Regions from separate parts of the Nocardiopsis sp. EMB25 genome, predicted to be linked through region 2. Evidence: riboswitches for the same ligand, from Rfam matches in the RefSeq annotation. Region 2 holds a riboswitch; each other region holds the start of a gene.
What was found. A riboswitch is a leader RNA that binds a small molecule or an ion and turns the genes downstream of it on or off. The one in region 2 is predicted to bind thiamine pyrophosphate.
Positions count from the first base shown of each region.

Region 1: it holds a riboswitch for thiamine pyrophosphate, as region 2 does, so the genes downstream of both, KIK06_RS28645 (ECF transporter S component) here and thiD (bifunctional hydroxymethylpyrimidine kinase/phosphomethylpyrimidine kinase) in region 2, are expected to answer to the same signal.
Region 3: it holds a riboswitch for thiamine pyrophosphate, as region 2 does, so the genes downstream of both, thiO (glycine oxidase ThiO) here and thiD (bifunctional hydroxymethylpyrimidine kinase/phosphomethylpyrimidine kinase) in region 2, are expected to answer to the same signal.

Region 1 covers NZ_JAMTDN010000001.1:6,433,741-6,437,005, reverse strand. Annotated here, with positions in the region: gene KIK06_RS28650 (ABC transporter ATP-binding protein) at 1-1,458, opposite strand, end outside; gene KIK06_RS28645 (ECF transporter S component) at 1,464-2,075, opposite strand; TPP riboswitch at 2,181-2,289, opposite strand; gene KIK06_RS28640 (transglycosylase domain-containing protein) at 2,502-3,265, opposite strand, start outside.
Region 2 covers NZ_JAMTDN010000001.1:385,219-388,483, forward strand. Annotated here, with positions in the region: gene KIK06_RS01635 (alanine/glycine:cation symporter family protein) at 1-1,013, shown strand, start outside; gene thiD (bifunctional hydroxymethylpyrimidine kinase/phosphomethylpyrimidine kinase) at 1,114-1,917, opposite strand; TPP riboswitch at 1,906-2,002, opposite strand; gene KIK06_RS01645 (DUF368 domain-containing protein) at 2,041-2,970, opposite strand.
Region 3 covers NZ_JAMTDN010000001.1:2,966,457-2,969,721, forward strand. Annotated here, with positions in the region: gene thiE (thiamine phosphate synthase) at 1-620, opposite strand, end outside; gene KIK06_RS12745 (Rv2175c family DNA-binding protein) at 770-1,147, opposite strand; TPP riboswitch at 1,251-1,363, shown strand; gene thiO (glycine oxidase ThiO) at 1,362-2,594, shown strand; gene thiS (sulfur carrier protein ThiS) at 2,585-2,800, shown strand; gene KIK06_RS12760 (thiazole synthase) at 2,803-3,265, shown strand, end outside.

The DNA.
Region 1 (3,265 bases), 6.0 Mb from region 2:
TTCGTCGTGGGTGGCCATGACCACGGCCCGCCCCTCGGTTCGCAGGACCCCCAACAGCTCCACCAGCTCCGTCCACGTCCGGGTGTCCTGGCCGAAGGTCGGTTCGTCCAGGGCCAGGACGTCCGGGGCGTGCGCGGGCCCGGAACTGAGCGCGGTGGCCACCGACAGGCGGCGCTTCTCACCTCCGGAGAGCGTGTAGGGGTGCACGTCGGCGAGCCTGGTCAGGCGCAGCCGTTCCAGCAGCTCGTCGACCCACGCGTCGGCCGCGCCCCGCTCCATGCCCGCCCGCAGCGGAGCGAACAGCAGCTCCTCGCGGACCGTGGGCGTGACGAACTGGTCCTCGGCGTGCTGGAAGACCGTACCCACGTGCCGGGCCAGGCGGCGGGCGGGCCAGCGCCGCAGCGGGCGCCGGTCGGCCTCGGCCAACGGCCCGCGCGGGAGCACCTCGCCGCGGTACGGCCTGCCCAGTCCCGCGAGCATCATCAGCAGAGTCGACTTGCCCGCCCCGTTGGGCCCGGTCAACGCGGTGGCGGTCCCGGCCGCCACGGGCAGATCGACCCCCGACAGCACCGTGCGCGGCGACGCCGACCGCGCCCCCAACTCGACGGGGGTGCGCGCGGCGACGCCGACCGCCTCCAGGAGGGGGGAGCCCCCGGCCCCCGGGGACACGTCCGGTTCGGGTTCGCGCCCGGGGATCCACACACCCTGGGCGGCCAGGGAACGGCCGTGCTCGGCGAAGACCGCTCCGGGCGCGCCGTCCGCGATCACCCCGCCGCCCGGTTCCAGGACGACGACCCGGTCCACCAGGTCCACGACGTCGGCCACCCGGTGCTCGACCAGGACGAGCGTCGCCTCGGTCTCGGCCAGGAGCCGCTGGAGGACACCGCGGACCAGTGCGGCGCCGTCGGGGTCGAGGTTGGCGGTGGGCTCGTCCAGGAGCAGCAGACGCGGGCGCACGGCCAGGGCCCCGGCGATGACCAGGCGCTGCTTCTCGCCTCCGGACAGGGCGCCGGTCGAGTGGCGGCGCCCGTACGGGAAGCCGACCTCGGCGAGGGCGCCGTCGACGCGCGGCCAGATCAGGCCGGGCTCCGTGCCGAGGTTCTCCAGGCCGAAGGCGACGTCGTCCCCGGCCCGCGCCATCACCAGCTGGGTCTCGGGGTCCTGGCTGACCAGTCCGACCAGGCCGCGACGCCGGTCGGCGGGCTCACCGTCCACCAGGAGGGCGCCCTCCTGGTCGCCGCTGATGGCACTGTCGGGTCCGGTCAGCCCGGCGAGGGAGTGCAGCAGGGTCGACTTGCCCGCGCCGGAGGCGCCGAGCAGGAGGACGCGTTCACCGGGTTCGATGGTCAGGTCGACACCGCGCAGGGCGTGGGTGTCGCGTCCGGAGTGCTGCCAGCCCCAGCCGGAGAGCTCGACGCGCGCGCCGGGCCCTCCGCCGGGGCGGAGGCGCTCACCCATCCCGGTCAGCCCTTGGCCGACGGGAAGGGGGCCAGCGCGCCGGTCCTGGCGAGCGCGGTGGTGATCAGTCGGGCGCCGACACCGGCGATGACGGCGGCGCTGACGATGACGATGGCGCCGTAGGCGAGCTTGAACTCGATCGGCCAGGCGACGTTGTAGGTGATGTTGTCGCGGATGGCGGGGGAGATCCCGGCGACGGCGGCGGCGAGCACGGCCACGCCCATGCCCCAACGGCGGTAGCCGAAGGCCAGGAAGACCAGTTCGGGCAGGATGCCCTGGAGGGCGCCGTCGAGGATGACCATGATCCCCCACTGGGTGCCCAGCACGGCCGAGACGGAGGCCGCGGCGATCGAGGTGAGGAGGGCGGCGCCGGGCCTGCGGATGATGAGGCCGCCCAGGACGCCGGAGATCAGCCACATGCCGTAGACGACCGCCTGCCCGGGCGGGAAGCCCACGAACAGCGGGGTCGTGACCGTCCACACGATGTTCCACAGCCAGAAGACGACGCCGATCGCGACGCCGATGACGGCCGCGACCACGATGTCGACCGTCCGCCAGCCGCGGATCCCGCCGACGATGTTCTCCTTGTACCCGGTCGCGCCGGTGTCGGTGCTCATTCCTGTCCCTTCGTCGGGTGACGAGGGGCATGCGGCCAAGAGCGTCCCGGTGGTCGTGCGGCGCGCACCGTCAGACGTAGCCGGTGCGCGGGAGACACGCCACCGGTGACGGTTCCTACGACTTCCTTCGCTGGCACTACCCAGATCAGGTGTGTAAGGGTCTGCGGCGACGGTGCCGCACTCTCAGCGCTCATGCGCTCCCCTGTCGGTTATGCACCATTATGCGGCACATACTGCCTGGTAGTGACACGCACCACCCCGCGCGTACCGCCGGCCCTCCCGCACCGGGGAGCACCCGCCGCGTCAGGTGAACGCCCCGACCCCCGGTCGCCACCGCGTTCCCGCGTCCTCGGGCACCCGTGCCGCGCCCGGTGCGCCACGTGTCCGGGAACACCGCGGGCACGGACCTCACAGCCGTCCCAGGCCTCAACCGCCCGCGGATCCCCCGCTCCCCGTGTCGCCCTCGGCTTCCCCGGCACCACCGAGACCACCGGCGTCCTCCGGGGCGTCCTCGTCTCCCGCTTCGGTGGCGTCCCCGGTGCCACCCTGACCGTCCTCGGACGTCTCGGCTCCCCCGGCGTCTCCCGTTTCCCCGCTGTCCTCGGCGTCCTCGCCCTCCCCAGTGCCCTCCGAGGGATCAGCACCACCAGCACCCTCCTGGAACTCAGCGCCACCAGTGCCCTCCGGGATGTCAGCGTTTCCAACGCTCTCCGAGGGATCAGCACCACCAGCACTTTCCGGGGGCTCAGCGTTTCCAACGCTCTCCTGGGGCTCAGCGCCACCAGCGCTCCCCTGGAGATCAGCATCCCCGGGAGCCCTGCCATCGTCGGCGACCTCGCTCCCCTCGGCGGGCCCCGCACCACCGTCGCCCCCGTCGTCGGACGACTCGGCGTCCGGGTCACCGAACGCCTCGGGCGGGCCCGCGAACCCCTCCGCCGGGAGCGACGCCGTGGCCCCGCTCATCGTGTCCCGCCAGATCGGCCCGGGCACGGTCCCGCCGTAGACGATCCCGTAGTACCGGCCCCCGATGGTCACGTTCTGGAGCGGGTGGCGCTCACCGCCCCGCACGTCGCCGACCGCCACCGCCGCGGCCAGGTTCGGCGTGTACCCGGCGAACCACGCGTAGGCGGCCTCGTCGGTCGTCCCCGTCTTGCCCGCCGCCGGGCGCCCGATACCGAGACCGCTCGCGG
Region 2 (3,265 bases):
TCTACCTCAAGTACGGTCTGCCGGGCGGGCTCGGTACCACGCTGGGCGTGGCCTTCGCGGTGTTCGGCGCGGTGGCGGCGTTCGGCATCGGCAACGGCACCCAGGCCAACGCCGTGTCGCAGCAGGTCACCAACATCACGCCGCTGGCGCCGTGGATGGTGGGCCTGATCCTGATGGTCCTCGCGGGCTCCGTCATCCTCGGCGGTATCAAGAGCATCGGCCGGGTGGCCTCCGCTCTGGTGCCCCTGATGATCGTCGCCTACATCGGTATCGCCCTGATCATCCTCATCGTGAACTGGGCGGGCATCCTTCCGGCGCTCCAGCTCGTGGTCACCGACGCGTTCACCGGCACGGCAGCGGGCGGCGGGTTCGCCGGAGCGGGTGTCATGCTCGCCATCCAGATGGGTTTCGCGCGCGGTATCTTCTCCAACGAGTCGGGCCTGGGCACCGGCGCCATCGCCGCCGCGGCGGCCAAGACCAGGCAGCCCGTCCGCCAGGCGATGGTCTCCATGACCCAGACCTTCATCGACACGATCATCGTGGTGACGATGACGTGCCTGGTCATCATCACCACCGGGGCCTGGCGGGGAGAGAACAGCCAGGACGGCTCACTGCTGACCACGGACGCCCTGACCCAGGGACTCGGGTCGATCAGCCCCGGACTGGCTCCGGTCGGCACCTACGTCGTGGCGATCGCCGTCGCGGTCTTCGCCTTCACCACCCTGCTCGGCTGGGCGTACTACGGCGAGCGGTGCGTGGAGTTCCTCGCCGGGCGCAAGCTCGTCCTCCCCTACCGTCTGGTGTTCATCGCCGTCATCTACGTCGGATCGGTCGCCGCGTTGGACCCGGTGTGGCTGTTCAGCGACATCGCCAACGGGCTCATGGCACTGCCCAACCTCATCGGGCTCCTGTTGCTGTCGCCGGTCGTCGTGGCCGAGACCCGGAAGTTCTTCGCCCACCCCGACTGGAAGAACCCGGACGCCGTCATGGACGACGTGAGCAAGGGCAGGTAGGACCGGCTCTTCCGGGGAACACGACGAGGGGGCCGCGCCCAGGCGCGGCCCCCTTGCCGTGTGTCATGGTGCTCGCCGCCACCAGGGGTGACTGTGCTCGCTACCACCAGGGGTGGAAGTGGTGCACCGGGCCCTGGCCGCCACCCGCGTCGACCTCGTCGGCGCGGCGGATCGCCTCCGTCAGGTACGCCTTGGCGTCGGCGATCGCGGTGGCGGCGTCGGGTCGCCGCGGCAGGAGCGCGGCGATCGACGAGGACAGGGTGCAGCCCGTGCCGTGTGTGTTGCGCGTGGCCATCCGCCGGGCCCGGAACTCGACGGGCTCGGCGTCCCGGGAGACGAGGACGTCGACGCTCTCCTCCCCAGCCAGGTGGCCGCCCTTGAGCAGGACCCGGCGCGGTCCCAGCTCCAGCAGCCGCCCGGCCTGGGCGCGCATCGTCGCCAGGTCGGCGGCCTCGGGCTCGCCCAGCAGGTCCGCTGCCTCGGGGAGGTTCGGGGTGATCAGGTCCGCGTGTGGCAGCAGCAGCGTGCGCAGCGCCTTGACCGCCGAGGACTCCAACAGCCGGTCACCGCTCTTGGCGACCATCACCGGGTCCACCACGACGTTCGGCAGTTCGTGGCGCACGATCGCGTCCGCCACCGCCTCGGTGATCTCGGCGGTGGCGAGCATCCCGACCTTGACCGCATGGACGGTGGCGTCGGTGAAGAGCGTGTCCATCTGCTGGGTCACGAAGTCCACCGGGACGCCGTGGACACCGGTCACCCCCCGCGTGGACTGCGCGGTCAGGGCGGTGATGACGGTCATCCCGTAGGTGCCGTGCGCGGAGAACGCCTTGAGGTCGGCCTGGATCCCCGCGCCGCCGCTGGGGTCGCTTCCGGCGATGGACACGATGTTGTACGCGCTCATGGGCGTCCCTTCGCTAGTACTAACTAGGGCAGGTTCGACGGGTCTGTTCTCAGCCGGGGGCTCCCCGGCACCCCGCGCCGTCGGGGCGTCATCGCCCCGGACGTGGAATGGTGCGTCCCGACCCTAGTGGACCGGGGCGGAGTGGTGCTGGTGGGTGGTCCCGGTCCGGGCCTTCTTGCGGTGCTCGTAGACGACGGCGGCCACGACGATGAGGAACCCGACCACCATGAGGGTCACGGTCAGCGGGATCTCGGTCATCGGGAGGATCTCGCGCTCCTCGGTCTGCCACGGCCACAGGGCGCGCAGCGAACCGGCCATGAGGCCGGTCAGGACGACGAGGGTGATGTGGTGGAAGTTCTCCAGGAGGAACTGGAGGAGCTTCACGAACAGGGACAGGCCGGTGATCGCGCCCAGGGCGAAGGCGCCGATGTAGACGAGGTCGAGGCCGGCCACCGCGTCCTTGGTGGGTACGTACAGGCCGACGGTGACCAGGATGAACGAACCCGACACCCCGGGCAGGACGAGGGCGCAGACGGCCACGGAGGCGACGAGGAAGACGACCGCCGGGTGGACGGGCAGGTTCGCGCCGGGCAGCCCCGTCAGTGAGAAGGCCACGGCGGCGAAGACCAGAGCGACGAGGTAGTGCCAGGCCTTCCAGGGCTTGCCCGAGCCGGAGTAGGGAACCCACAGGGAGGCGAGCACCAGTCCGAAGAAGACGGCGTGGGCGTACTGGGTGTGCTCCTCGACCAGCGGCGCGATGAGGAGCAGGGCCAGGATGAGCGCGACGGGCATGCCGACGAGCGCCGGGACGAGTACGCTCCAGTTCACGAGGCGGAACTGCTCCTGGGCGCGTTCCTTGCCCCGGCCGCGCGGGACGTCGGTGACGTAGCGCTTGATACCGCTGACCATGTGGCCGGCGCCGCCGATCAGGTCGTCGTACAGGCCGACGATGAGCGCGACCGTGCCGCCGCTGATCCCGGGCAGGGCCTCTGAGGTGCCCACGGCCCCGCCGCGCACCGCGTTGAAGATGAAGGAGCCTACTGACTTGGCCATCTGAGTTGTGGGGCGCGGGCCCGGAAACTCCGGGAGGGGGCGCGCCGTCCTCCGTCCTAGTGGTGTCACCGTACCCACCCTCGACCGGGTGACGGTGGCGTGAAGGGATTGTCTCGCGGGGTCCTGGACCCGACCGTCGCCCGGTCCGACGTGCTGATCCCCTGGGAAGGTCCACCGAGTGGTCCGGAACCGGGTGTGGGGCGATTCGGGGCGGCCGGGCGTGGTCAGTCTAGCGGCGCGGGTGGCTGTGCAGAGCGCCCGCGATAGGCCTGAAACCAGGTTTCGGCTGCCTGCA
Region 3 (3,265 bases), 2.6 Mb from region 2:
GCCCTGGGGTCCTCCGCCTCCGTGATCGCACGGACGACCACGACCCGGCGGGCCCCGGCCTCCAGCACACGGTCGATGTTGGACAGGTCGATGCCGCCGATGGCGAACCACGGCTTGTCGGTGTCCAGGGCCGCGACCCGCTCGACGAGTTCCAGTCCGGCGGCGGGCCGTCCCGGCTTGGTCGGGGTGGCCCAGGTCGGGCCGACGCAGAAGTAGTCGCTACCGAGTTCGGCCGCGGAGGCGGACGCGGCCTCGATGTCGTTGTTGGAGCGGCCGATGATCGGGTCCGCCCCGATGATGTCCCGGGCCATGGGGACGGGCAGGTCACGCTGGCCCAGGTGCAGGATGTCGGCGCGTACGGCGCGGGCGATGTCGGCGCGGTCGTTGACGGCGAGCAGGGCGCCGTGCCGCTCGCAGGCCTCCCGCAGCACCTCCAGGGCCGCGATCTCCTCGCGGGCCTCCAGGTCCTTGTCGCGGAGCTGGATGATGTCCACGCCCCCGGCGAGGGCGGCGTCGGCGAACTCGGCGAGATCACCGCGCTCGCGCCGGGCGTCGGTGCACAGGTACAGAAGGGATGCGTCCAGGTGCTTGCGCAGGCTGGTTCCGTGGCTGGTCCTCACGTTGCCACCCTAGGGCCTGTGCCGTGGGTCACCCAAGGGGAGACCCACGGCGGCGTGCCCCGGGTCCGTCCGCGGCACGGTGGCCCGCCGGGGTCGCCGTTCGCCCGACGGACGGGCCGGAGCGAGGCGAGGGCCCGGGGAAGGGCGGCTCAGAAGGCCAAGCCCTGGGCCCGACGGCGGACCTCGGTGCCCCGGTTCTCGCGCATCGCCTGGATCGGGGTCCCCGGCAGGGACTCGTCGGGCGTGAACAGCCAGCGCAGGGCCTCCTCGGTGGAGAAGCCCGCGTCGCTGAGCAGCACCAGGGTGCCCGGCAGCCCCTTGACGAGGTCGTCACCGTCGAGGAACGCGGCCGGGATGGACAGTTCGCCGGAGCGGACCACGCCCATCATGCGGTTCTCCCGGATCAGCTGCTTGATCCGGTTCGGGCTCACGCCCAGCGGCGCCGCCGCCTCCCTGAGGGTCAGCCACTCGCCGACCAGAGCGTCGATGTCGGGTTCGTGTTGTGTCACACCACCAATCTGCCACATCGGCGAAGGGGGGCGGACACCCTCGTGGGGCGGGGCCCCGAGCCTCCGGGGAGATCCCCGTCACCACCTCCCGGACCGGGGTCATCTAGGATGAACGCGGAAGTGAACGTCCCGCGGGAGCCGGGTGGACCCGGCTGAGAGGGAGGCTGGTCCGGCCTCCGACCGCACGAACCTGATCCGGGTCATACCGGCGAAGGGAGTGGAACCCGGCGCCATGCGCATTTCGAACGAACCCCGCCCCGCGACGAGTCGTCCTACCAATGTCGGTGACCGGGTGGTGGTGGTCGGCGGGGGCCTCATCGGGCGGGTCACCGCCTGGCGCGCCGCCCAACGCGGGCTGTCCGTCACCCTGGTCGAACCCGACCCCGTCGACGAACCGCGGCGTGCCCGGGCCTCCTCCGTGGTCGCGGCGGGCATGCTCACACCCACCACCGAGGCGGTGTTCGGGGAGGAGCGGCTCGTGGAGCTCGGTGTCCGCTCCGCGGGACTGTACGCCGACTTCGTGGCCGAGCTGGAGGAGGTCAGCGGCGTTTCGGTGGGCCACCGCACCACCGGCACGCTCCTGGTCGCCTTCGACCGGGACGACCTGGCCGTCCTCGACGACCTCCACGGTCTGCAGAAGCGCATCGGCGCCACCGGTGAGCGGCTGACCAGCCGCGAGTGCCGACGCCTGGAACCCATGCTCGCCCCGTCCGTACGGGGCGGCCTGCTCGCCCCCGACGACCACTCGGTGGACCCCCGTCTGCTGCTGCGCGCCCTGGCCGTGGCGGGTGAACGGGCGGGTGTGGTCGAGGTGGCCGACCGGGTCGAGGGGGTCGACCGCGCCACCGGCGGCGCCCGGCTGGGCGTGCGTCTGGCGGGAGGCGGTGTGCTGCCCACCGACCAGGTGGTCCTGGCCGCGGGCTGCTGGAACGAGCGGATCGCGCTCCCCGAACCGGTGGTGCCGCACCTGCGCCCGGTCAAGGGCCAGTTGCTGCGGATGCGCCCGCCCGCCGGTGAACCGCCGCTCGTCTCCCGTACGGTCCGTGGCCTGGTCCGGGGCTTCCCCGTCTACTTCGTGCCCCGGGAGGACGGCGAGGTCGTCGTCGGCGCCACCCAGGAGGAGCTGGGGTATGACACCGCGCTGACCGCCGGAGGGCTCTGGCAGGTCCTGCGCGACGCGCGCGAACTCGTCCCGGGGGTGACCGAACTGGAGATCACCGAGACCTGCGTCGGCCTGCGCCCGGGTTCACCCGACAACGAACCGCTCCTGGGTCCCACCCGGATTCCCGGGGTGCATCTGGCGGGCGGGCACCACCGGCACGGCGTTCTGTTGACGCCGGTCACCGGTGAGGCCATGGGCGAGGCCCTCACCAGCGGCACCCTGCCGGAGTACGCCCGCCCCTTCGCCGCCGACCGCGGGCTGGGCGGCGACCACACGAGCACGTGGGAGAAGCAGTGGAACTGATCATCAACGGCGACCGGCGCGAGGTCACCGAGGGCACCACCGTCGGCGCCGTCGTGCGCGACCTGACCGTGACCGGGGACGGCGAGGTCCCCGGCGGCATCGCGGTGGCCGTCAACGACGAGGTCGTGCGACGGACCGCCTGGGCGGACACGCGCCTGGACACCGGAGACCGTGTGGACGTCCTGACCGCCGTGCAGGGAGGCTGACCATGACCGACATCCTCGACGACCCGCTGGTGATCGCCGGCACCTCCTTCGGGTCCCGACTCATCACCGGCACCGGGGGCGCCCCGTCGCTGGAGGTGCTGGAGGAGGCGCTCGTCACCTCGGGGACCGAGCTGACCACCGTGGCGATGCGCCGCGTCGCTCCCGGCACGCGGGGGTCGGTGTGGGACGTCCTGACCCGCAACAAGATCCGGCCCCTGCCGAACACGGCGGGCTGCTTCACCGCCGCCGACGCGGTGCGCACCGCCAGGCTCGGCCGGGAGGCCCTGGGCACCGACTGGGTGAAGTTGGAGGTCGTCGCGGACGAGCACACGCTCCTGCCCGACCCCGTGGAGCTGCTGGACGCGGCGGAACGACTGGTCGACGAGGGCTTCACCGTGCTCCCGTACACCAACGACGACCCCGTCCTGGCCCGCCGCCTCGAACAGCTGGGCTGCGCGGCGGTCA